DNA from 4 places in the Limnohabitans sp. TS-CS-82 genome. Region 2 is predicted to be linked to each of the others. Evidence: riboswitches for the same ligand, from Rfam matches in the RefSeq annotation. Region 2 holds a riboswitch; each other region holds the start of a gene.
The links. Region 2 has a riboswitch for S-adenosylhomocysteine ahead of ahcY (adenosylhomocysteinase). Riboswitches for the same ligand answer to the same signal wherever they lie in the genome.

Region 1 (7,936 bases), on a different contig from region 2:
GTGAAAAACTACAACAAAACCAAGCCCATCCGCATCGAAGAATTCGATGCCGAAAAAGCCTGGTGGGGCAACGAGGACGACGGGTTTGCCGCCCGCGTGGAAAACGAACGCGCTTGGCGGGTGAGCATTGAGCAAATCAAAGCCGCCAACTACAACCTCGACCAAAAGAACCCGCACGCCGCCGAAGTGGTGAGCCACGACCCCGAGCAACTGCTGGCCGACTACGCCCGCTTGCAAACCGAGGCGCAAAGCCTGCGCGACCAACTCAAAAGCATCCTTGCCCAATCGCTGGGAGCCCCAGCGTGAGCGCAGAGCTGACGGCGCAAGAGCCCAGCGCCAAATACCTGGTGAATTTGCAGCCGCCGCTGGTGCGGCATTTCGACCTGATCGCGCATGCCCCCGGCGGCGTGGCCCGCCTGCGCGAACTCATCTTGACGCTGGCCGTGCAAGGCAAGTTGGTGCCGCAAGACCCGAGCGATGAACCGGCGAGTGAACTTCTACGGCGTGTTGCTACCTGCGTGAGCGAACGACCTGCTAAAACGTCCAAAGCGCCAATGGTCAGCGGAGAAACTTCCGCATCTTATGCACTTCCTGACGGATGGGCTTGGTGCCGACTCGGCGCAGTCGTTGAAAACATGGGGTCCGGTTGGAGTCCAGCCTGCGATGAAGGTGAACGGTCTGATCCGATGAGGTGGGCGGTCTTGCGTACAACTGCAGTCCAAGTTAACGAATACCGCGCTCGCGAACACAAAGCCCTTCCGACCAAGCTGTCACCTAGGCCAGAAATCGAAGTCAAAGACGGTGACATTCTGATCACGCGTGCGGGACCAATGAACCGCGTCGGAATTTCCTGCTGGGTCAATGACACGCCACCGCGTTTAATGCTCTCGGACAAGATTGTTCGCTTCCACTCCATCGCAGATGAAATGCTTCCAGCCTTCATCGTTTTAGCTTTGAATGCTGGTTGGACAAAAGACCAGATCGAAGAGGCAAAAACAGGGATGGCAGCAAGTCAGGTGAATATCTCGCAAACAGACCTTCGTGCTCTTTGGCTTCCGGTATGTAGCAAAGCCGAACAATCCCGCATCGTCACCCGCGTCGAAGAACTGATGCAAATCTGCGACGCCCTCGAAGTCAGCGGCCAGCTCGAAGCGCAGCAACACGCCCAACTCGTCAGCACCCTGTTGGGCACGCTCACCCAAAGCGAAATGCCCGAGGCACTGGCCGACAACTGGCAACGCATCGCCACCCACTTCGACCTGCTGCTCGACCGCCCCAAAGCAGTAGACGCCCTCGAACAAACCATCCTCCAACTGGCGGTCCGCGGCCTCCTCGTCCCCCAAGACCCCACCGACGAACCCGCCAGCGTCCTCCTGCAAAAAATCCGCACCGAAAAAGACCACCTCATTTCCCAAGGCAAGATCAAACGCGACAAACCCCTTCTACCCATCACTGACGAAGAAAAACCGTTCGAGTTGCCGCAGGGGTGGGAGTGGGTTCGTTTTCCTGATGTGTGTTCAATTTCTGGTGGCGCAACTCCGAGCAAAGCGGTGCCGCAAAACTGGGAGGGGACTATTCCTTGGGTCAGCCCAAAAGATATGAAAGTGCCATTCATTGCCGATGCGCAAGATCACGTGTCGGATGCTGCAGTCAATGGAAGTCTTTCGCTCATTCCTTCAGGTAGTTTGTTGATGGTCGTCAGAGGAATGATCCTCGCGCACTCCTTCCCCGTAGCAGATACCTTGACACCAGTCACGATCAATCAGGATATGAAAGCGCTGACCCCTTTTGAGCCAAAGCTTCTGTCTTTTCTTGCATTGCTATGTCGTGGCATGAAGCCGGAGATTCTGGCCCTGATTGATCGATCCACCCACGGCACTTGCAAGTTGGAATCATCCAAAATATTTGGCTTGCTGATTCCCCTTCCTCCCTTGGTCGAACAATCCCGCATCGTCACCCGTGTCAACGAACTCCGCAATCTTTGCGCTGATTTGCGCCAACGCCTAGCAGCCGGGCAAACCGTGCAGTCGCATTTGGCCGATGCCTTGGTGACGGGTTAAGGCGAGCAATCAAGCCATGGCCTCACGCAACGGAAAACCTTGGTTGAGTGTGGACGACCAACTCGTTCAGTTGGTGGATCGGGGCATGGCCATCAGCGACCCAGCCAAAGCCCGCGATTACTTGGAACGCATTGGTTATTACCGGCTCAGTGGTTATTGGTATGACATGCGGGTGCGCGATGTGCCGTTTTCTCCCTTGGACCCCAAGACAGGCAGCAAGCCCAAAAAGGTGGTGATTGAGCGCCCCGTGTTGGATGCTTTTAAACCCGGTACGCGCTTTCAGGATGCGGTGGACTTGTATGTTTTCGACAAGAAGCTGCGCTTGCTGACGATGGACGCGCTGGAGCGCATCGAGATTGCTTTGCGGGTGGACTTGTCGCATTGCTTAGGCAAGGTGGACCGCTTTGCGTACATGAACCCAGCGATTTTTCACAACACCTTTGCCAGCGATGTCAGCCTGGATTCGGGTTTGACCAAGCACCACGAATGGTTGGTCAAGCACGCGAAGTTGATCAATCGGTCTCGCGAAGAATTCATCAAACACAACAAACAAAAATACGGCTTGCCTTTGCCCATTTGGGTGGCTTGTGAGGTGTGGGACTTCGGCTGCATGTCGACCTTGTTTGCTGGCTTGACCACCGAGATGCAAGACAACATTGCAGCCGCCTATGGCGTGAGTGATGGTCGTGTGTTTGCCAGTTGGTTGCGCAGCTTGAACTATTTGCGCAATGTGTGTGCGCACCACAGCCGCTTATGGAACCGTAACGTGGTGGATCAGCCCAAATTGCCTGTCGTGGGCGAGGTGCCAGCGCTGGATGGTTTTCAGGGCAACCCGAACGCCAGCTTGCGTGCCCGCCCGTTTGTGTTGCTTTGCATTTGCCAACATTTGATGACGGTGATCAACCCATCGTCAGGCTGGGGGCAGCGTTTGGTGAGCTTGCTGCAACAAGATTTCCCGGACTTGCGTCACGTAGGACTGACGCTGCACGGCATGGGCGTCGATGCCTCGTGGGAACAGCGAGTTTGGTGAACGGCCAAAGAAAAACCCCCAAGCAGCTTGACGCCGAAGCGCTTTGCCGAAGGGGGCCGTGTTGGGAACAGTCTACCAAACTCACCCAGGATTTTTTAAAACCCGTTCTCTAAAACCTTTAAATTTGTTATCTGTGTCGCTGGATAACAACTCGCGCACGGGCTAAATACGCATAAGAATCAAAGAGTTATAGGCCTGCTTGTTATCTGTCGAGCCGGTAGAGAGCAGAGCCACAACATGTTTATAGCATCCACAAACTCATTCGCTGCCGGCATTCAGCGTTAGGTAAACGAGAACCCGCATCCATCATGCTTTGCAAGCCTTTGGCGGCTTCTTTAGTTTTGATGGTTTGGTGAGCAACCAATTGATCCAAAAGCCAAAGCGCACCGTGCACTTGAAGGCCATCAGTTTTGGCTTGCTTGCGCAAGCGCCCATCACCTGTGAGCAATGGGTGTTTGGTTTGGTGGGCCAGTTGGTAGCAAGACACATCAGCCAATGAGCTGTTGTTGTGGGCTTGCATCAGGCCAAACAGTGCAGCGGTGGCTGCCGCATCTAAGGTTTCAACGACCAAGCCCCGTGCAAGCAGGTGCTGGGTGTCAAAGTCTTTCAGTTCATCCAATACAAAGTCGGTGCAGCACAGTTTGAAGGGCAGGCTAAACAGCGCATCCAGCAACCCCGCATTGCGAAAGTCAATCCAGATGTTGGTGTCGCTGATGTAGACCTGCTGTGTCATGCGAGTGCGGGCAACCTATCAAGTTTGGGGTCTAGCTCGTCAAGGCTGCACTGCAAAAATTCGGCAGCGCGAGAGGGAGTAAAGAGTTCTTCAGCCAAGCCGCGATAGACCAAAGATTCAAACCGACGTGGGTGTTCGCAGGCCAACATTTCGGGTTCATCTTTGCGCCAACCCTTGCGGCTGAACTCAATCATGGCGCTCATGTAGCCCGAATCAGTTAGAAGCTTGAGGTCTTTGAGGCGGCGCAGCGCTACCTGCATAGACACACCGTAACGGCGTTTGGCGTTGAGCAATTCGGCCATGAAAACGCGTGAGCGTTGGTGGTTGCCAAAGTCTTGCAACACACGGTCTTTGGGGTACAAAAACGCACCTGCAAATCGGTGGCAGCAGTTTTCTTTGTCTTTTTCGTGCATGTTGTCGGGCAGCTTCATCACCCAGTGGCCCAGCTCGTGGGCGGCAGTAAAGCGCATGCGCTCGCCTGGGCGCTCGCAATTAAGCGCAATCAGCACATGCTGGTTGTCATGGGTGGCAGCGCATGCGCCGTCAAAGTCATCGGGGCCATTGAGCAGCGCCACTTTGATGCCGTGCCCTTCTAGCAACTCAGTCAAGTGCGCAATAGCGTCGCCGCCAATTTGCAATTGTTCACGCAGTTGCTGTGCAGCAGCCTCGGCTTGCGCAAAGTCGTGCACCTCTAATGATTGAGGCGGCAACGCCTGAATAGCTGCATCAGTTGCATCAAAGCACCGTTCTAGGGCTTCGTACCGTTCAAGATGGTCGCGCATTTGTTCAGTTACTTGGCTTTGGCGCGACTGAGGCATTTTGGCGAGCTTGCGAAACTCTAAAGGGGCAAGCTCGATGGCGTCAGAACGGAAGAAATACTCGGGCTTAACTTGAAGCGACTTGGCCAACTGCAAGATGCGCGCAGAGTTGGGCATGGCTTTGCCTTGCTCAAACTTGCCTAACGCTTGCTTGCTTATGTCGCCGAGACTCTGCGCGAGGGCCTCCAGACTAAGACCCCGAAGTACTCGCGCACGGCGGATTCGATCGTGAATCATCGTGTGCTCCTTGGTTGACAAAAATTAGATTGTATTTATTTTTGTCAACCAATCAATTGCCAAGGGTTTTTAGAATATCGAGCATTGGCTGGGGGTGGGTTTAGAGACGGTTAAAATCTAACCTTCCCCAAGGAGCGTTGCAGCTTCACCCGTCCTTTCAGGACTCGCGCGTGAAGTCAGGCTTGGGGCCGAATCTTTAGCAACGACGCTCACCTGACAATTTGCACCCAGGTGAGTACCCCATGAATTCCACTGCAGTTCCCCCCATGAAGCTGTCTGGCCTTGAGCCAGTCTCTATTGGCGAGGGCAGTTTGTTCGTCAACGTTGGCGAGCGCACCAACGTCACTGGCTCTAAGGCCTTTGCGCGCATGATTTTGAACGGCGAGTACGAGCAAGCTTTGGCTGTGGCGCGTCAGCAGGTGGAGAACGGCGCACAGGTGATTGACGTCAACATGGACGAAGCCATGTTGGACAGCCAAGCCGCCATGGTGCGCTTCCTTAATTTGATGGCGGGCGAGCCCGACATTGCGCGTGTGCCGGTGATGGTGGACTCATCCAAGTGGTCAGTCATTGAGGCGGGTTTGCGTTGCATTCAAGGCAAAGGCATCGTCAACTCGATCAGCATGAAAGAGGGCTTGGACGAATTCAAGCGTCAAGCCACGCTGGTCAAGCGCTATGGCGCGGCGGCGGTGGTGATGGCGTTTGACGAAAAGGGCCAGGCCGACACATACGCCCGCAAGATTGAAATTTGCGAACGCGCTTACCGCGTGTTGGTCGACGAAGTGGACTTCCCTGCTGAGGACATCATCTTCGATCCCAACATCTTCGCCATTGCCACCGGCATTGAAGAGCACGACAACTACGCGGTGGACTTCATCAACGCGACGCGCTGGATCAAGCAAAACCTGCCCGGCGCAAAAGTGAGCGGCGGCGTGTCTAACGTGTCATTTAGCTTCCGCGGCAACGATCCCGTGCGCGAAGCCATTCACACCGTGTTTCTGTACCACGCCATCCAAGCAGGCATGGATATGGGCATCGTCAACGCGGGCATGGTCGGCGTGTACGACGACCTCGAACCCACGCTGCGCGAGCGTGTGGAAGACGTGGTGTTGAATCGCACACCCCAGTACAAAGAAGGCGAAGCGCACCTGACGCCAGGCGAGCGCCTGATTGAAGTGGCCGAAACCGCCAAGGGCGCAGCCAAAGACGACAGCCAAAAGCTGGCTTGGCGTGGCACGCCCGATGCGCCCGTCACCGTGGCGCATCGCCTGAGCCACGCGTTGGTGCACGGCATCACCGACTTCATCACCGACGACACGGAAGAGGCCTACCGCGACATCTTGGCCAAGGGCGGTCGCCCGCTGCACGTCATCGAAGGTCCGTTGATGGACGGCATGAACGTGGTGGGTGATTTGTTTGGCCAAGGCAAGATGTTTTTGCCGCAGGTGGTCAAGTCAGCCCGCGTGATGAAGCAAGCGGTGGCGCACTTGGTGCCCTACATCGAAGAAGAAAAACGCTTGCAAGCCGAAGCGGGCCAAGACGTCAAAGCCAAGGGCAAGATGGTCATCGCGACGGTCAAGGGCGACGTGCACGACATTGGCAAAAACATCGTCACCGTGGTCTTGCAGTGCAACAACTACGAAGTGGTGAACATGGGCGTGATGGTGCCGTGCCACGAAATTTTGGCCAAGGCCAAAGAAGAGGGCGCAGACATCATCGGCTTGTCGGGCCTCATCACACCGTCGCTGGAAGAAATGCAATACGTGGCCAGTGAGATGGAGAAAGACCCGTATTTCCGCAACCGTCAAATGCCGTTGCTGATTGGTGGCGCGACCTGCAGTCGTGTGCATACCGCCGTGAAGATTGCCCCCAACTACAGCGGCCCCGTGGTCTACGTGCCCGACGCCTCACGCAGCGTGAGCGTGGCGCAAGGTTTGTTGTCAGACCAAGCCGCCAAATACATTGCCGAGCTGAACGCCGACTACGCCAAGGTGCGCGAGCAGCACGCCAACAAGAAGCAAACACCGTTGGTCACGCTGGCCCAAGCACGCGCCAACGCCACACCTGTGAGCTTTGGCAACTACAAACCCGCCAAGCCAAAGTTCATTGGCCGCCGCGTGTTCAAAAACTTTGACCTCGCCGAGCTTGAGAAATACATCGACTGGGCACCGTTCTTCCAGACCTGGGATTTAGCGGGCCCATTCCCTGCCATCTTGGAAGACGCCGTCGTGGGGGTGGAAGCCAAGAAGGTGTATGCCGATGGTCAAGCGATGCTGAAAAAAATCATCGCCAACCGCTGGCTCACCGCCAACGCCGTCGTGGGCTTGTACCCCGCACAGCGCGTGGGTGACGACATTGTTTTGTACGCCGACGAAACCCGCCAACAAACAGTGATGACATGGCACGGCTTGCGCCAACAAACCGAAAAGCCCTCCCGTGATGAGGTGCGCAACCCCAACCGTTGCTTGGCCGACTTTGTGGCCGACCAAACCCAAGCCGCCGACTACGTGGGCCTCTTTGCCGTGACCGCAGGCCTAGGCGCAGAGAAGCAAGAAAAGCGTTTCATAGCCGCGCACGACGACTATTCAGCCATTTTGTTCAAAGCCTTGGCCGACCGCTTGGCCGAAGCCTTTGCCGAGTGCATGCACCACCGCGTGCGCACCGACCTGTGGGGCTACGCGGCAGACGAGGCGTTGAGCAATGAAGACCTGATCAAAGAAAAATACCAAGGCATTCGCCCCGCGCCCGGCTACCCTGCGTGCCCCGACCACAGCGCCAAACAAGACATGTTCCGCGTCTTGCAATGCGAAGACATCGATATGGGCTTGACCAGCAGCTTGGCCATGACGCCCGCTGCCAGCGTGAGCGGTTTTTACTTGGCCCACCCCGATGCCAAATACTTCAACGTGGGCCGCATTGGCGACGACCAAGTGCAAGACTTGGCGCAACGCCAAGGCGTGGCGGTGAAAGACTTAGAGCGCTTGCTGGCGCCTAATTTGTAATCAGTCACCAGCGCAAGAGCCAGCGTCCGAGCAAGGCGCCCATGGCGGGCATGAAG
Region 2 (7,936 bases):
CCTGCGTGAACGATGTGTTGCGCCATTCAGCAGATGCATCTGAGCTCATCGTGTGTGGTGGTGGCGCATTGAATGGGTTGCTGATGCAACGCTTGCAGGCGGGCTTACCCAAGGTGCGCGTGTTGTCATCCGCTGAACGCGGCATGCCGCCTTTGCAAGTCGAAGCAGCCGCCTTTGCCTGGCTGGCTCGCCAAACCGTACTGGGCCTGCCGGGCAACCTACCAAAAGTAACGGGCGCTCAAGGCGCCCGCATACTGGGTGGAATTTTTAAAGCCTGAGCTTTAAGCGTCGGTCGATCAAGCTGAGAACGACGAACCGCAGCCGCAAGTGGATGTCGCGTTCGGGTTCTTGATGACGAACTGAGCGCCCTGCAAGTCTTCTTTGTAGTCAATCTCTGCGCCCACCAAGTATTGGTAGCTCATCGCATCAACCAGCAAAGACACGCCGTTTTTGTTGATCGTGGTGTCGTCTTCGTTCACGATTTCATCGAATGTGAAACCGTATTGAAAGCCTGAGCAGCCACCACCTTGCACGAACACGCGCAACTTCAACTCAGGGTTGCCCTCTTCTGCAATCAGGTCAGCCACTTTGGCAGCCGCGCTGTCGGTGAAGACGAATGGGGATGGCATTTCTGTTTGGACGTTTTCGGCAACTGCGCTCATGTGAGGACTCCTGAATCAATGCTTAAAAGTATATCGCTTTACTCGGATATAGCACTGCACGCGGCTTAGAAACGCTATTACCGATGTGGGCATTCGTGCGGACAACAAAAAAGCCGCAAGGGCGAACCCATGCGGCTTTTGGCAAAACAGGAAGCGGATTAACGCTTGCTGAACTGCTTGCGGCGGCGAGCAGAGTGCAAGCCAACCTTTTTACGTTCGACTTCACGAGCATCGCGAGTCACGTAACCGGCTTGTGACAGGACGGGCTTCAAAGCTGCGTCGTAGTCAATCAAAGCGCGGGTAATACCGTGACGCACTGCACCAGCTTGGCCAGACTCACCACCGCCGTGCACGTTGACTTGAATGTCAAACGCTTCGCCGTTGTTGGTCAGCATCAAGGGTTGCTTCGAGATCATGATCGAGGTTTGACGGCCGAAATATGCGGCGATGTCTTTACCGTTGATCGTGATTTTGCCGGAGCCTTTTTTCAGAAACACGCGAGCGACGCTTGATTTGCGACGGCCGGTGCCGTTGTTCCATTCACCAATCATTTCAGCTCCTTAGATGTCCAGCACTTTAGGCTGTTGTGCGGTGTGTGGGTGCTCAGCACCGCCATACACCTTGAGCTTTTTGATCATGGCGTAGCCGAGTGGGCCTTTAGGCAACATGCCTTTGACGGCCTTCTCGAATGCGCGGCCAGGGTGCTTGGCTTGCATGTCACGGAAGTTTGTAGCTGTGATACCGCCTGGATAACCAGAGTGACGGTAGTACACCTTATCCAAAGACTTGGTACCAGTGACCTTGAGTTTGGATGCGTTGATGATGACGATGAAGTCACCTGTATCGACGTGGGGTGTGTAAATGGCTTTGTGTTTGCCGCGTAAACGGAGAGCAACTTCGCTGGCTACTCGTCCGAGCACCTTATCGGTGGCGTCAATCACAAACCACTCATGCACCACGTCAGCGGGTTTTGCGCTGAATGTAGACATAGTTAAATCCTAAAAGGAGAGTTGGTTTGTAGGGTCCTTTTCCACGGTCGGCGTTCTTCTGTTGAGAACCTCTTAGGTGGGAAGTGCTTCTTTCGAAGCCTCTGCCGCGGGACCACTCAAACGCTGCAGAGCCAAAGATTATAAGCAAAATCAAGTGCTTAGCGCAAATCTGGCCAAAACAAGGCGGTTTGGCGGGTTACCATCCGGCCCATGTTCAGTTATCGCCACGCTTTTCACGCCGGAAACCACGCCGACGTCCTCAAACACCTCACTTTGATTGCCACTTTGAAGCATTTGATGCAAAAAGACGCAGGCATTCAGTTTGTGGACACGCACGCAGGCGCTGGCCTGTACCGCCTAGACGGCGACTATGCCGAGAAAAGCGGCGAAGCCGCCGAAGGCGTGCTGAAGCTGCTCAACCTCAAAGGCCCCGCCGCCTTGACCGACTATCTTGAAATGGTGGCCGGCTTCAACGCCAAAGGCAGCAGCAAGATTTACCCTGGCTCGCCGTTCATCATTCACAAGCTGTTGCGCCACGAAGCGCGTGACCGCCTGAAGCTGTTTGAATTGCACCCCACCGACCACAAATCGCTGGTGGGCAACGTGCAGCAGCTAGAAGCAGGTCGCACCGTCAGCGTCATGCGTGCAGATGGTTTTGAGTCGCTCAAGGCCTTGTTGCCACCGCCTGTTTCAAGCGCTGGCTCACGCCGCACCTGCGTGCTGATTGACCCTAGCTACGAAATCAAAAACGACTACTACCGCGTGCTCGATTGCATTCAAGACAGCTTGAAGCGTTTTGCAACCGGCACCTACATCGTGTGGTACCCCATCGTGCCGCGCCCTGAAGCGCACGACTTGCCGCGCAAGCTCAAAGGCCTGTGCAGCCAAGTCAAAAAGCCATGGCTACACGCCACCTTGGCGATTGGCCGCCAAACCGGCGGCAACGACACGGGCTTGAGTGCCAGCGGCATGTTCATCGTCAACCCACCTTTCGCGCTCAAGCCTTTGTTGAACGAAGCATTGCCTGTCATCGAAGAAACCTTGGCACGCGGCCCAGGTCGTGGCTGGGCTGTGGAGTCGGGTGGCTAAGCGGCCAACCTCGCGAACATGAAAAAGGCCTCGCGATGCGAGGCCTTGTCGTTTGGGGCTTGGGGCTTGTTAAGCGCTCAAACCCAAATTTTTGCAAATGGCCAAAGTCGTTGCACTTTGGTTCATGCTGTAGAAATGCAGCCCAGGCGCACCGCCTGCACGCAACTGGTCACACAAATCTGTGACGACTTCCAAGCCAAAAGCTTTGATAGACGCAATGTCGTCGCCGTAACCTTGCAAGCGCAAACGGATCCAACGTGGGATTTCTGCGCCACACGCATCAGAGAAGCGCAGCAGTTGAGACGAGCTGCTGATGGGCATGATGCCCGGCACGATAGGAATGTGCACGCCCAACTTGTCGGCATCTTCCACAAAACGGAAATACGCATCGCTGTTATAAAAGTATTGCGTGATGGCCGAGTCCGCGCCCGCCTTCACCTTGGTGGCAAAAGCTTGTAAATCTGCCTCGGCCGATTTGGCTTGTGGGTGAATCTCAGGGTAGGCGGCCACTTCAATGCTGAAGTCATCACCTGTCTCAGCGCGAATGAAGGCCACCAAATCGCTGGCGTATTGAAACTCACCACCCGCGCCGTAGCCGCTGGGCAAATCGCCACGCAAAGCCACCAAACGCTTCACGCCCATGGCTTTGAACTCGGCCAGTTGTTGGCGCACGCTGTCGCGCGTGGCCCCAATGCACGAGAAGTGCGAAGCTGCGGCCATGCCTTCGCTCAAAATCTCTTTCAAGGTTGAGATCGTGCCGGCTTGGGTCGAGCCGCCCGCGCCATAAGTGACTGAACAAAACTGAGGCTTGAGTGGGTACAACGCCTGACGCACCGCGCGCAACTTCTCTGCACCCTCTGGCGTTTTGGGAGGGAAAAATTCAATGCTCAAGCTGTTGTTCGCGTTCATATCTGTCTCACATGTTGGCGCGTCATGCACGACGCGCACCAATCCAAAATTCTTTGTTGCCATCGCCGCCGGCAATGGCGCTGGGCCAATAGCCCAACACATCTAAATTCGATGCTGCACAAGCCTCGCGCAATCGCGCTTCCACTTGCACATAGCTGGCTTCGTCTTTGACCAAGCCGCCTTTGCCAATGTCGCTGGGCTGCAATTCAAATTGCGGCTTGACCAACATCAGCAGCGCCCCACCCTTTTTCAACAAAGGCAGCAACGCGGGTAATACAAGGGTGAGCGAAATGAAAGACAAATCACCCACCACCAAATCAAATCCTAGGGCCACATCGGGTACACGCGCATCATTCACTTCTAACTCACGGGCGTTAACGCGCTCGACACACACCACACGCGCATCGTCGCGCAAACGTGGATGCAACTGGCCATGCCCCACATCCAAACCCACCACTTGCGCAGCGCCTTGCTGCAGCAGGCAATCGGTGAAGCCGCCGGTGCTCTGCCCCACATCGAGGCAACGCAAACCTTGAGCCGTTAGGCCGCTGCTGTGCAGCGCACCTTCTAGCTTCAAACCGCCGCGAGACACATAACGTGCCTCAGCGGTATCTAGCAAACGCACTTCACAAGGCAGTGGCAACTCGTCCCCATTCTTGGTCACGCGTTGCCACGGCTTGGTGCCCAACCGCCACTCCACGCCCGCAGCAATCAGCCGCTGCGCTTGAGAGCGCGAAGCGGCTAAACCACGTTCGAGGAGTAGCTGGTCGGCTCGCATCAATGAAATGCGAGTGCTTAGTAGCGGTAAGTGTTGGCTTTGTAAGGGCCGTTCTTAGACACGCCGATGTAAGCCGCTTGCTCGTCGCTCAACTCGGTCAGCATGGCGCCGACTTTCTTGAGGTGCAAACGCGCCACTTTTTCGTCGAGGTGCTTAGGCAACACATAAACCTTGCCTGCTTCGTATTGGTCTTGCTTGGTGAACAGCTCGATCTGAGCGATCGTTTGGTTTGCAAAGCTAGAGCTCATCACAAAGCTAGGGTGGCCAGTGGCGCAACCCAAGTTCACCAAACGGCCTTTGGCCAACAAGGTGATCTTCTTGCCATCAGGGAAGATGACGTGGTCGACTTGAGGCTTGATCTCGTCCCACTTGCACTTTTCCAATGAAGCCACATCGATTTCGTTGTCGAAGTGACCGATGTTGCAAACGATGGCTTCGTCTTTCATGGCGGCCATGTGCTCGTAGCGGATCACGTTCTTGTTGCCGGTGGCAGACACGAAGATGTCGCACTTGTCAGCGGCATATTCCATGGTGACCACTTTGTAGCCTTCCATGGCAGCTTGCAAGGCGTTGATCGGGTCGATCTCGGTCACCCACACTTGGGCGCTCAAAGCGCGCAAGGCTTGTGCAGAACCTTTACCCACGTCGCCGTAACCGGCCACGCAAGCCACTTTGCCAGCGATCATCACGTCGGTGGCGCGCTTGATGGAGTCCACCAAAGACTCGCGGCAGCCGTACAAGTTGTCAAACTTGCTCTTGGTCACAGAATCGTTCACGTTGATGGCGCGGAACATCAGGGTGCCCTTGGCGGCCATTTCGTTCAGGCGCAACACGCCTGTCGTGGTCTCTTCGGTCACGCCGATGATGTGCGCACCTTTGCGGCTGTACCAAGTAGGGTCTACTGCCAATTTGGCTTTGATGGCGTTGAACAAACAAGTTTCTTCTTCGCTGGTGGGGTTGGCAATCAACGAAGCGTCGGTTTCAGCGCGCTTGCCCAAGTGCATCAACAACGTGGCATCACCGCCGTCGTCCAAGATCATGTTGGGGCCTTCGCCTTCTGTGCCTTTGGCGCCGAATTCAAAAATGCGGTGGGTGTAATCCCAGTACTCAGCCAATGTTTCGCCTTTGGTGGCGAACACAGGAATGCCAGCTTCTGCGATGGCAGCAGCGGCGTGGTCTTGGGTAGAGAAGATGTTGCAAGAGGCCCAACGCACGTCAGCGCCCAAAGACTTCAAGGTTTCGATCAACACAGCCGTTTGGATGGTCATGTGCAAAGAACCAGTCACGCGAGCGCCTTTCAAAGGCTGCGCTTTGGCGAACTCTTCGCGAATGGCCATCAAACCGGGCATTTCGGTTTCGGCGACTTTGATTTCTTTGCGGCCCCAAGCGGCCAAAGACATATCGGCCACGATGTAATCAGCGGCGGCGTTGGTTTTAAGAACAGCGTTCATTTGAGAGACTCCAAAAGTTGGCAGAGCCACTAGCGACGCGCGGTCAGCATCATCTGGGAGTCCGAAGGAATCTTCGAGGAGCTCACCTCACATCGACTAGTGGGTGAGCGCGGTTGGCAGTCCGAGCCTCACCTGTGAATTTGACCCTTGCGGGCCGACAGGCTGCAGCGCTCCTCGGATAGTCATGATTTTAAACGAACTTCTAAAACCCCTGCTTCGCCACGGCCCCAGCGCTATGATTCCCGCCTTGATTTGCCGTTTTTAGGCACTCCCTTTTTATAGTGACCCCATGAGCTCTTTCCTGAACGAAGTGCGCCGCCGCCGCACCTTTGCCATCATTTCTCACCCTGACGCGGGTAAAACCACGCTGACCGAAAAGCTGTTGCTGTTCTCGGGCGCGATTCAAATCGCGGGCGCCGTCAAAGGCCGCAAAGCCAGCCGCCACGCCACGTCGGACTGGATGGAGATTGAAAAGCAACGCGGTATTTCGGTGGCCTCTTCTGTGATGCAGATGCTCTATCGCGACCACGTCATCAACCTGCTCGACACCCCCGGCCACAAAGACTTCTCGGAAGACACCTACCGCGTGCTGACTGCCGTGGACTCGGCACTGATGGTGATTGATGCCGCCAACGGTGTGGAAGCGCAAACCCGCCGCTTGATTGAGGTGTGCCGTCAGCGTGACACGCCCATCATCACGTTTGTGAACAAGATGGACCGCGAAGTGCGCGACCCACTCGACATCCTCGACGAAGTGGAGCGCGAACTCGGCATGCCCTGCGTGCCCATGACATGGCCTGTGGGCCAAGGCAAGTTGTTCGGCGGCATCATCAACTTGCGCACCCAAGCCATGACCGTGTTTGATTCAGGCTCTGAGCGCTTGCCGCAAGACTTTGAAACACACCCACTCACCGAGCAAGCCAAGCTGGCTGAGCGTTTTGGATTGGAATGGGCCGCCGCCATGGAAAGCATGGAACTGGCCACCGGCGCATCGCCCAAGTTCGACAAAGAAGCCTTCTTGGCGGGCAAACAAACCCCCGTGTTCTTTGGCTCGGGCGTGAACAACTTTGGTGTGATGGAAGTGCTTGACGCCTTGGTCGACCTAGCACCATCACCTCGCCCTCGCTTGAGCCATCTTGTTGTGAACAAGCAAGCAGTGGAGAAAACCATCCAACCTGAAGACGAAGGTTTTGCAGGCGTGGTGTTCAAGGTGCAAGCCAACATGGACGCCAACCACCGCGACCGCATTGCCTTTGTGCGCGTGGCCTCAGGCAAGTTCACCCCCGGCATGAAACTCAAGGTGCAGCGCACCGCCAAAGAACTGCGCCCCACCAGCGTGGTGACCTTCATGTCGCAACGCCGCGAAGCGGTGGAAGAAGCGTATGCCGGTGACATCATCGGCTTCACCACCCACGGTGGTGTGCAACTGGGTGACACCATCACGGACGGACCCGCTTTGCAATTCACAGGCTTGCCTTTCTTCGCACCTGAGTTGTTCATGACGGTGATTTTGAAAAACCCATTGCGCACCAAGCAACTGCAACAGGGCTTGGACCAGTTGGGTGAAGAAGGCGCGATTCAGGTGTTCAAGCCCGAAGCAGGCGGCGCGATGCTGCTGGGCGCCGTGGGTCAGTTGCAGTTTGAAGTGGTGCAGCACCGTTTGAAAGCAGAGTATGACTGTGATGTGAAGCTAGAGAGCTGCCAGTACACCGGCGCGCGTTGGATTACTGCGGACACTCCGGCTGAGCTGCGTGAGTTCAACTATGCGTATCCACAGCGCATGGCTTTGGATGCGGCCAACACTTTGGCGTATTTGTGCACGTCACCTTATGACGTGCGGTTGGCGCAGGAACGCTTTCCTAAGATTCATTTCCATCCTTTGCGTGAGCACGCTGGACTTGCGCTTTCTACTGCGGGGTGAAGAGAGGCCCAGTGGCATTGCCCTAGGCTCCTCTTCGCTGCGCTCAGAATGTCGCTACGGGCAACACCACTGAGCCTCTCTTCGCGTTGCACGCATCAGATTCGGGAGCGAAGTGATCCGCACACAAACAAGTGCTG
Region 3 (7,936 bases), 220 kb from region 2:
GGCAGGGTGTTGAGGTAGTCCAGGGCGTCAAAGCCAAAATTTTGGCTGTTGACGTAAATATTGTTCACATCCAAATGCAGCAAGCAGTCTGCCTCTCTCACCACTGCCGCCACAAATTCGGCTTCGCTCATTTCCGCGCCGGGTGGGGCAATGTAGGTGGATGCGTTTTCAATGCCAATGCGCATTTCCAAAATGTCTTGCGCTTGCTTGATGCGCTTGGCTGTCCACATCACCGCCTCTTGGGTACAGGGGATGGGCAGCAAGTCGTACAGGTGCGATTCATCAGAACACCAAGACAAATGCTCGGTGAACAGCTGCATGCCATGCGCCTTCATGAAGGCTTTGGTTTTGTGTAGCAGTTGTGTGTCCAACGGTGCAGGCCCACCCAATGAGAGGGACAAGCCGTGGCACACAAACGGGTAGCGTTCGGTGAAGTGACGCAAGTCTTTGGCCGACCGGCCTCCCAAGCCAGCCCAGTTTTCGGGCGCAACTTCAAAGAAGTCGATGACGTTTGGCACGCTGTGTTTCAGCGGCTCTATCAATTCGCGGCGAAAGCCAAGGCCTGCGCCTGAGAGGGGTCGGTTCATGATGGCGTCACTCCACGCAAGGTTGCTGAATTACTTCTTACCGCCGCAAGACGCATCTTTCTTTTTGTCGCCACCGCATGAGGCCTCTTTTTTCTTGTCAGCACCGCACTTGGCTTCGCCGCATTTGCCGTCTTTTTGCTTCATGTCGGCTTGGGCCAATTGGTAGCCGCTATCGAGCTTGCTTGCTTCAAATGGGTTGGCTGCGATAGCGGGGCTGATAGCGGCCACAGCGAATGCAGAGCCCAAAGCCAAAGAGAGGAGTTGTTGTTTTTTCATGATGAGAGTCCTTTGAAAGGTGAGTTGATAATCATGACCAGCGGTCTTTGGGTAATTCGCCGCCGCAAACAAATTGGTTACAAATATTTATAAAAAGTTTTCTGTAACTTTTCCTCTCCCGCTGACGAACTAACGTGACCGTGGATTTACAAACCTTAGAAACCTCACTGCACGCCACCTGGATGCAAGCGCTAGCAGGCCACGCGCCCAGCTACGAAAAAGCGCTGTCAGCCATCAGTGGGCATTTGCGTGCGTTTCTGAAGCGTCGTTTGTATTCACGGCCACAAGACATCGAGGACCTCGTGCAAGAAACCTTGTTTGCCATTCATCAAAAGCAACATACCTACCAAAGCGATCAACCGCTGACGGCTTGGGTGTATGCGATTGCGCGCTACAAGTTGATTGACCACTTGCGCGCTCATTCGCGCCGCGAAAGCAAGCATGACGACATCGACGACTGGGCAGAACAACTGTGGGTCGACAACGACAACGAGGCACGCGATGCCTCGCGCGATGTGCACCAGCTGTTGTCTGAACTGCCCGACAAACAACGCCTGCCCATCGAGCACACCAAGCTGCAAGGCTTGTCGATTGCTGAGGCAGCGCAACTCACGGGGCAAAGCGAGGCAGCTGTCAAAGTCAACATCCACCGCGGGCTCAAAGCCTTGGCCCAAAAGTTTGGAGTCACACCATGAAAACCAACGATCTCATTGCCATGCTGGCGACTGAAGCTAGCGCCACACCCACTGTCTCGCCCTTGCGCCGCTGCGTACAAGCCACTGCTGCTGGCATAGCCATCAGCTTGGCACTGGTGCTGACGCTGTGGGGTTTGAACCCCGAGCTCAATGCCCTCGCCCAAACCCAAGCGTTTTGGGTGAAGGTGATGTGGCTGCTGCTCACCTGCACATTCGCAGTGCCTGTGGTGATGCACTTGGCTCGCCCCGGCGTTGCCGCTGGCCGAGGCGTGTGGGGCGTCGCTGCCGCACTGGTGGGCATGGCCCTGCTGGCCTTGATGCAAGTGGCGTCTGTGGATGCAGACACGGGTATGCAACTCATGCTGGGCAGCTCTTGGCAAGTGTGCAGCGCCAGCATTGCAGCGCTGTCCGTGCCGTTGTTGGCGGCTTTGTTGTGGATGCTGCGCAGCATGGCCCCTACGCGCCCAGCATTGGCGGGCGCAAGTGCTGGCTTAATGGCCGGCGCGATCGCGGGCTTGGTGTACTCACTGCACTGCCCCGAAACTGCTTACGCGTTTTTGGCGGTTTGGTATGTGGCGGGTATGGCCGTGATGGCGGGTGTTGGCGCTTTGCTGGGCTCGCGCTTGTTGCGCTGGTGAGCCGAGCGCTGAAATGACTCGCTAAAAATTTATGCATCACGCTGCAACTTCACAAGCAGCGCAAACAAAAAAGGCTCCGTGCAAACGGAGCCTTTTTACTTTTACAAGTTAGGCGCCAGCAACCGCTCTAAATCTTTCACCGCCACACCTTGGCGTTGCGCCAAGTCGTGCACTTGGTCTTCACCAATGCGGCCCACGTTGAAGTAGGTTGCCTCGGGGTGGGCCAAGTAAAAACCACTCACGCTGGCTGCGGGTGTCATGGCCAAGCTGCTGGTCAGGCCCATGTCGATGTCGCCGCACTGCAGCAAAGCAAACATGTCTTGCTTCGCACTGTGGTCCGGGCACGCAGGGTAGCCAGGAGCGGGGCGAATGCCTTGGTATTTTTCTTTGATCAAGTCTTCGTTGCTCAGCGCTTCGTCTGCGGCATAGCCCCACAAGTCGGTGCGCACGCGGTGGTGCATGCACTCGGCAAAGGCTTCGGCCAAACGGTCGGCCAAGGCTTTGAACAAAATGGCGGAGTAGTCGTCGTGCGCTTCGATGAAACGCTTTTCTTGCTTTTCTGCGCCTAGGCCTGCGGTCACCGCAAACAATCCCACGTAGTCAGCGGCTTGGGTTTGGTCGGCCACAAAGTCGGCCAAGCAGCGGTTGGGGTTGCGCACATCATCGCGGGTGGGCTTTTCGGTTTGTTGGCGCAAGCCGTGCCATGTCATCACCTGTTGTTGGCGGGTTTCGTCGGCGTACAAAACAATGTCGTCACCCACGCGCTGCGCGGGGTACAAGCCCACCACCGCGTTGGCTGTGAGCCAGCGGTTGGCGATGATTTTTTTCAACATCGCTTGGCCGTCGGCATACACCTTCTTGGCTTCCACCCCCACGACGGCGTCTTCCAAGATGGCAGGGAATGGGCCCGCCAAATCCCAAGTTTGGAAGAAAGGCGCCCAGTCGATGTATTTCTCAAGCTCGGCGAGGTCGAAGTTTTTAAACACGCGACGGCCAATGAACTTGGGCTTGGCGGGTTTGTATTTCTCAAAGCTCACAGGCGTGGCATTGGCACGCGCTTGCGCCAAGGTGACCAGCGGCGTTTGCTTTTTGTTGGCGTGTTGCTCGCGCACATTGGCGTAGTCGGCGTTCAGCTCGGCAATGTATTTAGCGGCTTGGTCTGACAACAATCCTTGCGCCACGCTCACGCTGCGTGAGGCATCGGGCACGTACACCACAGGGCCGCTGTAGTTGGGGGCAATTTTCACGGCGGTGTGCACGCGGCTGCAGGTGGCGCCGCCAATCAGCAACGGCGTTTGGCGGTCACGGAAATACGGGTCTTTTTCCATCTCGCTGGCCACGTATTGCATTTCTTCTAGCGACGGGGTGATGAGGCCCGACAAGCCAATGATGTCTGCATTTTCTTCTTTGGCCTTGGCCAAAATTTCATGGCACGGCACCATCACGCCCATGTTCACCACTTCGTAGTTGTTGCACTGCAAGACCACGGTGACGATGTTTTTGCCAATGTCGTGCACGTCGCCCTTGACCGTGGCGATGACCATCTTGCCCTTGGCTTTGACGTCTTCTCCGGCGGCTTCTTGCGCCAGTTTTTCGGCTTCGATGTAGGGCAGCAAATGCGCCACGGCTTGCTTCATCACGCGGGCGCTTTTAACCACCTGCGGCAAGAACATCTTGCCTTGGCCAAACAAATCACCCACCACGTTCATGCCGTCCATCAACGGACCTTCAATCACGTGCAGCGGGCGGCCGCCTTTAGCCAAAATTTCGCGGTAGGCCTCTTCGGTGTCGTCGTTGATGAAGTCGGTGATGCCGTGCACCAGCGCGTGGCTCAGGCGGTGTGCCACCGTCACGGGCGCATCAGCAGTGCCGCGCCACGCCAATTTCTGGCTGTCGTCTTTGGCCGCGCCTTTGGCAGTTTCGGCCACTTCAATCAGGCGCTCACCTGGGGTCAGGTGCGCTTCGCCTTCTTTGTATTTGGGAATTCGGTTGAGCACCACGTCTTCCACGCGCTCGCGCAGAACGGGCTCGAGGTCGTCATACACGCCCACCATGCCCGCGTTGACGATGCCCATGTCCATGCCTGCTTTGATGGCGTGGTACAGAAACACGGTGTGAATGGCTTCGCGCACGGGGTCGTTGCCGCGGAATGAAAAGCTCACGTTCGACACGCCGCCGCTCACCTTTGCGCCGGGCAGGTTCTGTTTGATCCAACGCGTGGCTTCGATGAAGTCCACCGCGTAGTTGTCGTGCTCTTCAATGCCGGTGGCAATGGCGAAGATGTTGGGGTCGAAGATGATGTCTTCGGGTGGGAAGCCCACTTCGTCGACCAACACGCGGTAAGCGCGTTCGCAAATTTCAATCTTGCGTGCGTAGGTGTCGGCTTGGCCTTTCTCGTCAAACGCCATCACCACCGCAGCCGCGCCGTAGCGCTTGACCAAGGTGGCTTGACGCTTGAACTCGTCCAAGCCTTCTTTCATGCTGATCGAATTCACGATGCCCTTGCCTTGAATACAACGCAAGCCCGCTTCGATGACCGACCACTTGGACGAGTCCACCATCACCGGTACGCGCGCAATGTCGGGCTCGCCTGCCATCAGGTTGAGGAAACGCACCATGGCGGCTTGGCTGTCCAACATGGCTTCGTCCATGTTGACGTCAATCACCTGTGCGCCGTTTTCCACTTGCTGACGCGCCACGACCAAGGCTTGCTCGTACTCACCGTTCAAAATCATGCGCGCAAAGGCTTTGGAGCCAGTGACGTTGGTGCGCTCGCCAACGTTGACGAACAAACTGCCCTCGCCAATAGACACTGGCTCAAGGCCAGACAGCTTCATGGGGGGAACTGCAGTGGAATTCATGGGGGTACTCACCTGGGGGCTATCAATACAGGTGAGCGTCGTTGCAAAAGATTCGGCCCCAAGCCTGACTTCACGCGCGAGTCCTAGAGGACGGGTGAAGCTGCAACGCTCCTTGGGGATGGCTGTATTTTAACCGCTCACGCAGCAGGCGCTGGACCGAAGATTTTTTTGAAAACCTTGTGTTTTGCTTCTTGCCAAGTCTTGGTTGTATCACCATTGGCTTCAAGTGCTTCGTAAATGTCTCGAACCAACGCATCGTCTACAACCTTAGCCGTCTTGAGCTTGGCTAACAGCTCGTATCCGTGCCAAACCTTGATGTCTTTAAAGTCTTTGGCCAGCTCGTGCATGCCCAAATCATCTGTCACCACAACAGCAGGCCTGACCTGCCCAAACGCTAACAACCAACAATCGGCATAGCCTGGCGGTGATCGGCCAAACGACGTGAACCTGCTCACATCCATTTGCACCCAGCCCATCAGCACACTTCGCGCGGCCTCAATCTGAGCCTTTTCATCTTTGGTCAATCGCACCTGTTTGGCCAAACGCTCCTCGGCAAACTCTGGGCCATCAAACCACGGGTTTTTAAACTTGAGGTGCGCGCTGCGGTGCACCTCGTCCTCGGTCACTTTGTGAATGGCCAGCAAATATGGCACCTGCCCGAATTCAAGACCCACAAAAGGCCGCACTCGCTTGGCGAGTCGTAAATATGTGTTGGTATCGAGCAGTACCAGGGTTGTCAACGGCTCAACTCTCCATGCAGTGCTATCGCGTCTTGCATGGGTATGTCCATCACCTGCTGGATATAGCCGGGCCCTGTTTGCTTGCTTTTAATCATGCGTTGCAGCGATTCAAAGAACGAGCTTCTAAACACGTTCTTCACTGCTGCCACATAAGCACTGGGCTCGGCGGGTATGGGTGCAAACAATGATTCGCTCACAGTGCCGCCACGCTGCATGGAGCGTATCGCGTGAATTTGTGCATCTGTGTGTTTTAGCAACGTGAGCCCTTGCGATTTGGCGTAGCGATTGACTTCGGAAAACACACTGTAGAGAGAAATGCCATACGCCTGTGCTTGCGCCTCTAACAGTTTTTTCTCGGCTGTCTTGTTACCCGTGCTGGCCTCTTCATACGTTTTTTGCGCCACGGCTTTAGGGAACAGCAAAGCACCTGCAAACGCATCGGCAAAATCTTCACCCTCGTTCTTGCCTGCAAGCTCTGGCGTGTACACGTGCGCCAGTTCGTGCGCCATCCAAAACTTGAAGTCTTCTTGGTGTGTGTCTAAGTTGAGGAAGATGAAGGTCACCCGTTCTTGCGGCAGCAAGATGTGCAGCGCATTTTTGTGGTTTTGCTTTTGTCCCCACAACACTGGAGCCACAACTGCGCCGTTGTTGTCAAACTCACTCAGCAAATCTTTGTATGAAATTGCGGCTTGCTCGCCCAAGCCCAAACGATGGCGCACTTGGCTAGCCAATGTTTGTAGCTGCTCGTAATCGGTGCTGGGCTGTTGTAGCTGCAAGCGCAGTACGGGCAGCTCTGGCAAAAAAGGCACCAGTGCTTTTAGCAACTCGCCCATCACCATGGCTTTGCTGATGTGGCCATCGGTTGTTTTGGTACCTGCTTTTTTACGAAACGCCACCACTGGCTGGCCTGCGGCTTCGAGCTTGACCAAATCTGCAAATCCCATTTGCAAAGTGGTTGCGAGCTTGAGCAGTTTGTCGGGGCGCGGAAAGTCTGAACCCCTGAGCCAGTTGGTGACTGACTGCGCTGTCACGCCAAGGGCAGTGGCCAAATCTTTTTGCTTCCAGCCCCGTCGTTGCAACGCTTGCTTGATGTTTTCGCTGTGGATAACTTTTTGCATAGGGGCTGGATTATGCATCAAGCAGTCAAAAAATCAACTTTAATCAACTTTATGCGACTATTAGGGCTGGCCAAACAACTTACCTTGCCCTTCAGATTGCCGTTTCCCAAAGCGATGTCGTTTGCCTTGGGGAGTCTCTTGCCCAGGTCCACCATCTGATTTCGACAGCACTGTAGTTACTGAATAGCCTGTAATAACAGCTTCACCAATTTCATCCACTTTGCGGTGAATATTCAGTACGCACTCAATAGTGCTCCCGTGCTGAAAGCTCACTTTTCCTGTCAAAACATCCGACTTGAATACTTCATCCCCCATAGCAAAGGTGATGCGTTCGCCGAGGTACGCGCCCTTCCATTGGTAATTGCCTTCTTTCAATACCGGCGCAATGATTTCTAGCTGTGCAGGGTCAACCACCTCCACGGGCAACTTGTCTGTCAGCAGCACAAACTTCGGAAATGCGCTCCTTTCAACCCGGTGTTCGATTAAGGGATGATCTGCGCCATCGGGTATTTCGCCCAAACTCATGGCAGTGACCTTGTCATATCCCAAAAGTTGCCGATAAAAATTGGACCGACGAGTCATTACTTTCACATCGCCATCTATCAAACTCGCGGCATCACCAGCAGTGCCATTTTTGATATCACCATTACCAATTTCGTGCTTTAGCTTTTGTATGGACAGCCTTTTTTCTTCAATGGTCAGCTTCTGAACTTCTTTGTTCAAAGCATCCATTTCCGAATCAGACACGGGAACTCTTGAAAACACCAATGCGATGACCGCAACTATCAGAGACAACTGATTTCCGTTATTTCCGAGGACGCGCCAAACCTCCCGCAGCCCACCCTCACGAAGTGCGGCAGACTCCAGCTCAACATTCACACCGAAAAGCTGCGCAATTTGTGCAAATGCTGCCAGTGCTTCAGACTCACATTTGTTACGCACCAATGCATTCATTGCATGAGATTCGTCACGCAAAAAATAATGCAATTCGAGCCTTGCCATTGCCATTGTCTTCTCCCTT
Region 4 (7,936 bases), on a different contig from region 2:
CGGGCGTGTCTGCCAAACGCGTGCATTCAGAGCGCTTCACCTCCAGCACACCGACAGCGCCCCGCAAGAGCAGCACCACGCAAACAGACCCGTCAAAAAATGCGATCCAACTGCGCATCGTCTTAGATGGCAAACCTTACGACATGACCATGGGCCCCGACGACCATGTGCTGGACGTGGCCCTCAACCACGGCTTGGACTTGCCCTATTCCTGCAAAGGTGGCGTGTGCTGCACCTGTCGCGCCAAGGTGATGGAAGGCAAGGTGGAGATGAGCAAAAACTTCACCCTCGAACCGTGGGAAATGGAACAAGGCTTTGTGCTGAGTTGCCAAGCACGCCCGACCACGGCCAGCGTGGTGGTGAGTTTTGATGAGCGCTAAGTTATCGCGTTGATCGCCCATGAAAAATGCCCTGCATTGCAGGGCATTTTTGTGAAAGCCTTGATACTTCGTGAGGTGCTTAGAAGCGGTAGCCCACGCCCACACCCACGATCACGGGGTCGAGTTTCAAGACGCCACCATTGGCACCATTGCTGGCATACACATTGGTTTTGATGTGCACTTTTTTCACATCCAAGTTAAAAGAAATTTGCTTGGTCAATGGAATGTCCACGCCCGCTTGGAACGCCGTGCCCCAAGTGTCGTTGTCCAAGGTATGGCCAGTCGTCAAGTTCACGTTGGTGATCTTTGTGTAGTTCAAACCTGCGCCCACGTAAGGCTTGTAACCCTTCAAATCGGTGAAGTGGTATTGCAAGGTCAAGGTGGGGGGCAAGTGGTTAAAGATACCAATCGCAGCACCGCCCGCAGACACGACTTGCTTTTGTGGCACCGCCAAAACCAACTCAGCAGCCACGTTTTTGTTGAAGAAATAGCTCACGTCTAATTCAGGAATGGTCTTGTCGTTGACACTCAAAGCGAGGTCAGGATTGGTGGCGCCTTTGTTGGCCATGTCCAAATGAGCGGCACGCACACGCACCAACCAAGGCGATTCTTGTGCGGCGACTTGACCGGCGACCAACATGCCAACAGCGGCGGCGATGATTATTTTTTTCATGATTTTTCTTTCTTAGACTCCGGGCTATTCCCGTGAGATCTATTTCAAATCAAGAAAGATCTGCCGCCATTGATGCGCATCAAAGCCGCACGCTGCGGCATTTGACCCAGGTCAAACAAACGCAGCCTAAGCGATCAAACCTAGGTTTTCACAAATGGACAAGGTCGCTGCGCTTTGGTTCATGCTGTAGAAATGCAAACCCGGTGCGCCAGCGCTGCGCAGCTGATCGCACAAGTCGGTCACTACCTCTAAACCAAAGGCTTTGATGGAGGCCATGTCGTCACCGTAGCCTTGCAAACGCAAGCGAATCCAACGTGGAATCTCTGCGCCACAGGCATCGGAGAAACGCAACAGTTGCGACGAACTGGTAATGGGCATGATGCCCGGCACGATGGGAATCTCAACGCCGAGTTTTTGCACATCGTCCACGAAACGGAAATACGCATCACTGTTGTAAAAGTATTGCGTGATGGCCGAGTCCGCGCCGGCCTTGACCTTGGTCGCAAAGGCTTGCAAGTCGGTTTCTGCCGATTTGGCTTGTGGATGAATCTCGGGGTAGGCCGCGACTTCGATGCCGAAATCGTCGCCCGTCTCAGCGCGGATGAAGGCCACCAAATCGCTGGCGTATTGAAACTCACCGCCCGCGCCATAGCCGCTGGGCAAATCACCACGCAAAGCCACCAAGCGCTTCACGCCCATGGCTTTGAATTCAGCCAACTGCTGACGCACGCTGTCGCGCGTGGCGCCAATGCACGAGAAGTGCGAGGCCGCCGCCATGCCTTCGCTCAAGATTTCTTTCAAGGTCAAAAGCGTACCGGCCTGCGTCGATCCGCCCGCACCGTAGGTGACCGAGCAAAACTGGGGCTTGAGGGGGTACAGCGCTTGGCGCACAGTGCGCAACTTGTCGGCCCCCTCTGGCGTTTTGGGTGGAAAAAACTCAATGCTCAAACTGTTGTTGACGATCATCTCTATCTCTCTTCTTGGCGCGTCAGGCGCGACGGGCACCGATCCAAAACTCTTGGTTGCCATCACCACCGGCAATGGCGCTGGGCCAATAGCCCAACACCTCTAAATTCAAACTCGCACAGGCTTCACGCAATCGCGCCTCCACCTGCACATAGCTGGCGGGGTCTTTGACCAAGCCACCTTTGCCAATGTCGCTGGGCTGCAATTCAAATTGCGGCTTCACCAACATCAGCAGCGCGCCGCCCTGTTTCAACAAAGGCAACAACGCGGGTAATACAAGGGTGAGCGAGATGAAAGACAAATCACCCACAACCAAATCAAAACCATCACGCGCATCAGGCACGCGCACATCGTCCGCTTCTAGCTCGCGGGCGTTGATACGCTCCACACACACCACACGCGCATCGTCACGCAAACGCGGATGCAATTGGCCGTGCCCCACATCGAGCCCCACAACTTGCGCAGCGCCTTGCTGCAACAAGCAGTCAGTAAAGCCACCTGTGCTTTGCCCCACATCGAGGCAACGCAAACCTTGGACGGTCAGGCCACTGCTGAGCAGCGCACCTTCCAGCTTCAAACCGCCGCGAGACACATAGCGCGCCTCTGCGTTGTCCAGCAAGCGCAGCTCGCTGGGCAATGGCAACTCGTCACCGTTTTTGGTCACGCGTTGCCACGGCTTGGTGCCCAAGCGCCACTCGACGCCCGAGGCAATGAGCCGCTGCGCTTGTGAGCGCGAAGCGGCCAAGCCACGGTCGACGAGAAGTTGGTCTGCGCGCATGGACAAAAGCCAAAGGGCTTAGTAGCGGTAGGTGTTGGCTTTATAAGGGCCGTTCTTAGACACGCCGATGTAGGCGGCTTGCTCGTCGCTCAGTTCCGTCAACATTGCGCCAACTTTCTTGAGGTGCAAACGCGCCACTTTTTCGTCGAGGTGCTTAGGCAACACATACACCTTGCCTGCTTCGTATTGGTCTTGCTTGGTGAACAACTCGATCTGAGCGATCGTTTGGTTCGCAAAGCTGGAGCTCATCACAAAGCTGGGGTGGCCGGTGGCGCAACCCAGGTTCACCAGGCGGCCTTTGGCCAGCAGGGTGATCTTTTTGCCATCAGGGAAGATGACGTGGTCGACTTGCGGCTTGATCTCGTCCCACTGCAGCTTTTCGAGCGAAGCGACGTCGATCTCGTTGTCGAAGTGACCGATGTTGCAAACGATGGCTTCGTCTTTCATGGCGGCCATGTGCTCGTAGCGGATCACGTTTTTGTTACCGGTGGCCGACACGAAAATGTCGCACTTGTCAGCAGCGTATTCCATGGTGACCACTTTGTAGCCTTCCATTGCAGCTTGCAGGGCGTTGATCGGGTCGATCTCGGTCACCCACACTTGGGCGCTCAAAGCGCGCAAGGCTTGGGCAGAGCCCTTGCCCACGTCGCCGTAACCGGCCACGCACGCCACTTTGCCAGCGATCATCACGTCCGTCGCGCGCTTGATGGAGTCCACCAACGATTCGCGGCAGCCGTACAGGTTGTCAAACTTGCTCTTGGTGACAGAGTCGTTCACGTTGATGGCGCGGAACATCAAACTGCCTTTGGCGGCCATTTCGTTCAAGCGCAACACGCCGGTGGTGGTCTCTTCGGTCACGCCGATGATGTGCGCACCTTTGCGGCTGTACCAAGTGGGGTCAACAGCCAATTTGGCTTTGATGGCGTTGAACAAACAAGTTTCTTCTTCGCTGGTGGGGTTGGCGATCAACGAAGCGTCGGTTTCAGCGCGCTTGCCCAAGTGCATCAACAACGTGGCATCGCCGCCATCGTCCAAGATCATGTTGGGGCCTTCGCCTTGGGTGCCTGCTGCACCGAATTCAAAAATGCGGTGGGTGTAGTCCCAGTACTCGGCCAAGGTTTCGCCTTTGGTGGCGAACACGGGCGTGCCCGCTTCTGCGATGGCAGCAGCAGCATGGTCTTGGGTGGAGAAGATGTTGCAAGAAGCCCAACGCACGTCAGCGCCCAAAGACTTCAAGGTTTCGATCAACACAGCCGTTTGGATGGTCATGTGCAAAGAGCCGGTCACGCGAGCGCCCTTCAAAGGTTGCGCTTTGGCGAACTCTTCGCGGATGGCCATCAAACCGGGCATTTCGGTTTCGGCGATTTTGATTTCTTTGCGGCCCCAAGCGGCCAGCGACATGTCGGCCACGATGTAATCGGTGGCGGGGTTGGTTTTGAGAACAGCGTTCATTGGTGAGACTCCAAAGGTGGGCAAAGCCACTGGCAACGCGCGGTAAGCGTGGGAGTCCGAAACCGAAATTTCCGCAGGACTCACCTCACGTTGACAGTGGGTGAGCGCGGTTGGAAACGTGAGGCCCAATGCCGCAAAAAGCAGCGAATCGACCTGTGTGTCCGAGCCTCACCTGTGAACCCTCAGAAATGACGGGTACAGGCTGCAGCGCTCCTCGGATGGGCATTATTTTAACCCGCGATGCACACGCCCCTTGAAATTAAATCTAAAGGTTTAACATTGGGCATGAACGTTCATCGCCACATCCACATTTTTATCAAACGGCAACTCGCCTCGCACCTACGTCAAAGTGCGAACGTGTACTTTGTCTGGTTTTCTGTGTCCGCCATGGCTGGCTTGCTGGGTCTCACCCCGTGGTTGTATTGGCTTGGCCATACGACGAGCGCCAGCTCTTGCGCCTTGGCTGCGGCTTGCGTGCTCGTCGGCATGCTGGTGTGGCGCTATGGTGGCGGCGTGAAGTGGGGCGGCGTGATCTATCAAATCACGCTCATGACGCTGGTGCTCTTCAATGCATCCATCACGGGAGGCGTCGCCTCCCCCGTGTTGACGTGGTTGGCCATCATTCCCCTGCTGCCTTTGTTCATGGGCTCACGCGTTGGTGGCCTGTTGGCCATGCTGGCGTCTATGGCCAGCGTGATGGGTCTGTATATTTTGCAAACCCGAGGCATGCTGCCTCAACTTGAACACCCATTTGTATTGCAATCGTTGGGCGACGGCGCTCCGCTTGCCGACAACGCCTGGCAATCCCTGTCGTTTGCGGCGGGCATGTTCATACTCATGCTGCTGGCCCAACTGGCCTTGGTGCAAATTTATGACACGGCCAACGAGCAGCACCTGCGCCGCCTGCGTCAAACCAATACACGGCTCGAAAGCCTGTCTAAAAACCTCAAAGTGGCCAGCGCGCACAAAGACCAATTTTTAGCGATGGTGAGCCACGAAATGCGAACCCCTTTGAATGCCGTCATGGGTTACTTGGGGCTGCTGTCTTCCGACGCGAACCTGCCCGAACCGGCAGATCAATACGTCAAAGGTGCGCGCAACTCAGCCGCACATTTGGTCACGGTGATCAACGATTTGTTGGACTTTTCGCAAATCCAGCAAGGCAAATTGGTGCTGAACTTGCAGCCCGTCAATCTGCGCGAGATGCTGAGCAGCACCCACCAAACCCTGTCACCACGGGCGGATCAACTGGGTGTGGCATATCCGCTAGACATTGACCCCAACGTCCCCGAATGGGCGCTGGTCGATGCGCATCGAATGGCTCAAATCATCTTGAACCTGCTCGGCAATGCTTTGAAATTCACCTCTCAAGGCCAAGTGCGTATGCACATCCGTTTTGAAGCGATGCCGAACACGCCCAAACACGGCAACATCACGATACGCGTTGAAGACACGGGCACAGGCATGCCTGAGTCGGCCCTCGAAAACATCTTCAAACCCTTTGTGCAACTCAAGATCAGCGACAACGACTTGAAAGCGGGCAACGCCTTGCATGGCAACGGGTTGGGGCTGGCCATCACACGCAGCTTGGTGCAAAGCCACAAAGGCAGCGTCAGCGTGGAAAGCACGCTCGGTATGGGCAGTGCCTTTACCGTCAAACTGCCCATCGACGTGGCCGAGCCGCCCATGGCACGTCGCCCCACAGACCCCAGCAGCGCCAACCCGATTGAACTCGACATTTTGGTGGTCGACGACCACGTCACCAACCGATTGGTCGCAACCGCCAGCATCAAACGCGGCTTGCCCAACGCCCTCATCGAGCACGCGATCAACGGCAGCGATGCCTTGAACAAAATGCGCGAACACCGCTACGACCTCGTGCTGATGGACTTGATCATGCCGGACATTTCGGGCACCGAAGTCGTTCGCCGCATTCGTGACGATCTGGACCACCCTTACCGCGACGTGCCCGTCATCGCCCTCACCGCCAATGTGGCGGAAGATGCCGTCAAAGAATGCATGGCCCTCGGTTTTCGCGAAGTCCTGCCCAAGCCCTTTGACCGCGACATCTTGGTGCAAGCCATCTTGACGCATGCCCAACCTCAAAGCGCGCAGCCCCGAGCGCTATGATTCTGCCCTTTGACATGACGTGCTTACACGCACCGCCCCATGAGCTCCTTTCTGAACGAAGTGCGCCGTCGCCGCACCTTTGCCATCATTTCTCACCCTGACGCGGGTAAAACCACGCTGACCGAAAAGCTGTTGCTGTTCTCGGGTGCGATTCAAATTGCCGGTGCTGTGAAAGGCCGCAAAGCCAGCCGCCACGCCACCTCGGACTGGATGGAGATTGAGAAGCAACGCGGCATCTCGGTGGCCTCGTCGGTCATGCAAATGCTGTACCGCGACCACGTCATCAACCTGCTCGACACCCCCGGCCACAAAGACTTCTCGGAAGACACCTACCGCGTGCTCACCGCCGTGGACTCGGCCCTGATGGTGATTGACGCGGCCAACGGTGTGGAAGCCCAAACCCGCCGCTTGATTGAGGTCTGCCGTCAGCGTGACACGCCCATCATCACCTTCGTCAACAAGATGGACCGCGAAGTGCGCGACCCGCTCGACATCCTCGACGAAGTCGAACGCGAACTCGGCATGCCCTGCGTGCCCATGACATGGCCTGTGGGCCAAGGCAAGTTGTTCGGCGGCATCATCAACTTGCGCACGCAAGCCATGACCGTGTTTGACTCCGGCTCTGAGCGCTTGCCGCAAGACTTTGAAACACACCCACTCACCGAGCAAGCCAAGCTGGCTGAGCGTTTTGGATTGGAATGGGCCGCCGCCATGGAAAGCATGGAGCTGGCCACCGGCGCATCGCCCAAGTTCGACAAAGAAGCCTTCTTGGCCGGCAAGCAAACCCCCGTGTTCTTTGGCTCAGGCGTGAACAACTTCGGTGTGATGGAAGTGCTCGACGCTTTGGTCGACCTCGCGCCTTCGCCCCGCCCTCGTCTGAGCCATCTTGTCGTCAACAAGCAAGCCATTGAAAAAACCATTCAACCCGAAGACGAAGGTTTTGCCGGTGTGGTGTTCAAGGTGCAAGCCAACATGGACGCCAACCACCGCGACCGAATTGCCTTTGTCCGCGTGGCCTCAGGCAAGTTCACCCCAGGCATGAAGCTCAAGGTGCAACGCACTGCCAAAGAGCTGCGCCCCACCAGCGTGGTGACCTTCATGTCGCAACGCCGCGAAGCGGTGGAAGAGGCCTATGCGGGCGACATCATCGGCTTCACCACCCACGGCGGCGTGCAGCTGGGCGACACCATCACCGACGGGCAAGCCTTGCAATTCACAGGCTTGCCGTTCTTCGCGCCCGAATTGTTCATGACGGTGATTTTGAAAAACCCATTGCGCACCAAGCAGCTACAACAAGGCTTAGACCAGTTGGGTGAAGAAGGCGCCATTCAGGTGTTCAAACCCGAGGCAGGCGGCGCGATGCTGCTGGGCGCTGTGGGTCAGTTGCAGTTTGAAGTGGTGCAACACCGCTTGAAAGCCGAATACGACTGCGATGTGAAGCTAGAGAGCTGCCAGTACACCGGCGCGCGTTGGATCACGGCAGACACGCCTGCTGAGCTGCGCGAATTCACCTACGCGTATCCGCAGCGTATGGCTTTGGATGCGGCCAATACGTTG

Region 1: another riboswitch for S-adenosylhomocysteine. It lies ahead of metH (methionine synthase); the one in region 2 lies ahead of ahcY (adenosylhomocysteinase).
Region 3: another riboswitch for S-adenosylhomocysteine. It lies ahead of metH (methionine synthase); the one in region 2 lies ahead of ahcY (adenosylhomocysteinase).
Region 4: another riboswitch for S-adenosylhomocysteine. It lies ahead of ahcY (adenosylhomocysteinase); the one in region 2 lies ahead of ahcY (adenosylhomocysteinase).

What each region holds. Positions count from the first base shown of each region.
Region 1 covers NZ_PTQX01000003.1:7,152-15,087, reverse strand. The annotation lists gene C5F52_RS08235 (class I SAM-dependent DNA methyltransferase) at 1-306, shown strand, start outside; gene C5F52_RS08230 (restriction endonuclease subunit S) at 303-2,060, shown strand; gene C5F52_RS08225 (Abi family protein) at 2,077-3,090, shown strand; gene C5F52_RS08220 (nucleotide-binding protein) at 3,332-3,823, opposite strand; gene C5F52_RS08215 (helix-turn-helix domain-containing protein) at 3,820-4,878, opposite strand; S-adenosyl-L-homocysteine riboswitch at 5,002-5,096, shown strand; gene metH (methionine synthase) at 5,145-7,880, shown strand; gene C5F52_RS08205 (NrsF family protein) at 7,885-7,936, opposite strand, start outside.
Region 2 covers NZ_PTQX01000001.1:888,950-896,885, forward strand. The annotation lists gene C5F52_RS04325 (anhydro-N-acetylmuramic acid kinase) at 1-278, shown strand, start outside; gene erpA (iron-sulfur cluster insertion protein ErpA) at 297-662, opposite strand; gene rpsI (30S ribosomal protein S9) at 821-1,213, opposite strand; gene rplM (50S ribosomal protein L13) at 1,223-1,651, opposite strand; gene C5F52_RS04345 (23S rRNA (adenine(2030)-N(6))-methyltransferase RlmJ) at 1,862-2,740, shown strand; gene metF (methylenetetrahydrofolate reductase [NAD(P)H]) at 2,810-3,649, opposite strand; gene C5F52_RS04355 (TlyA family RNA methyltransferase) at 3,672-4,427, opposite strand; gene ahcY (adenosylhomocysteinase) at 4,445-5,878, opposite strand; S-adenosyl-L-homocysteine riboswitch at 5,977-6,060, opposite strand; gene C5F52_RS04365 (peptide chain release factor 3) at 6,168-7,799, shown strand.
Region 3 covers NZ_PTQX01000001.1:668,295-676,230, forward strand. The annotation lists gene C5F52_RS03310 (DUF692 domain-containing protein) at 1-587, opposite strand, end outside; gene C5F52_RS03315 (hypothetical protein) at 618-863, opposite strand; gene C5F52_RS03320 (sigma-70 family RNA polymerase sigma factor) at 998-1,558, shown strand; gene C5F52_RS03325 (NrsF family protein) at 1,555-2,196, shown strand; gene metH (methionine synthase) at 2,298-5,033, opposite strand; S-adenosyl-L-homocysteine riboswitch at 5,084-5,177, opposite strand; gene C5F52_RS03335 (hypothetical protein) at 5,195-5,797, opposite strand; gene C5F52_RS03340 (XRE family transcriptional regulator) at 5,794-6,915, opposite strand; gene C5F52_RS03345 (hypothetical protein) at 6,976-7,923, opposite strand.
Region 4 covers NZ_PTQX01000008.1:203,251-211,186, forward strand. The annotation lists gene paaE (1,2-phenylacetyl-CoA epoxidase subunit PaaE) at 1-380, shown strand, start outside; gene C5F52_RS16945 (OmpW family protein) at 460-1,053, opposite strand; gene metF (methylenetetrahydrofolate reductase [NAD(P)H]) at 1,180-2,019, opposite strand; gene C5F52_RS16955 (TlyA family RNA methyltransferase) at 2,042-2,797, opposite strand; gene ahcY (adenosylhomocysteinase) at 2,816-4,249, opposite strand; S-adenosyl-L-homocysteine riboswitch at 4,345-4,471, opposite strand; gene C5F52_RS16965 (ATP-binding protein) at 4,535-6,379, shown strand; gene C5F52_RS16970 (peptide chain release factor 3) at 6,419-7,936, shown strand, end outside.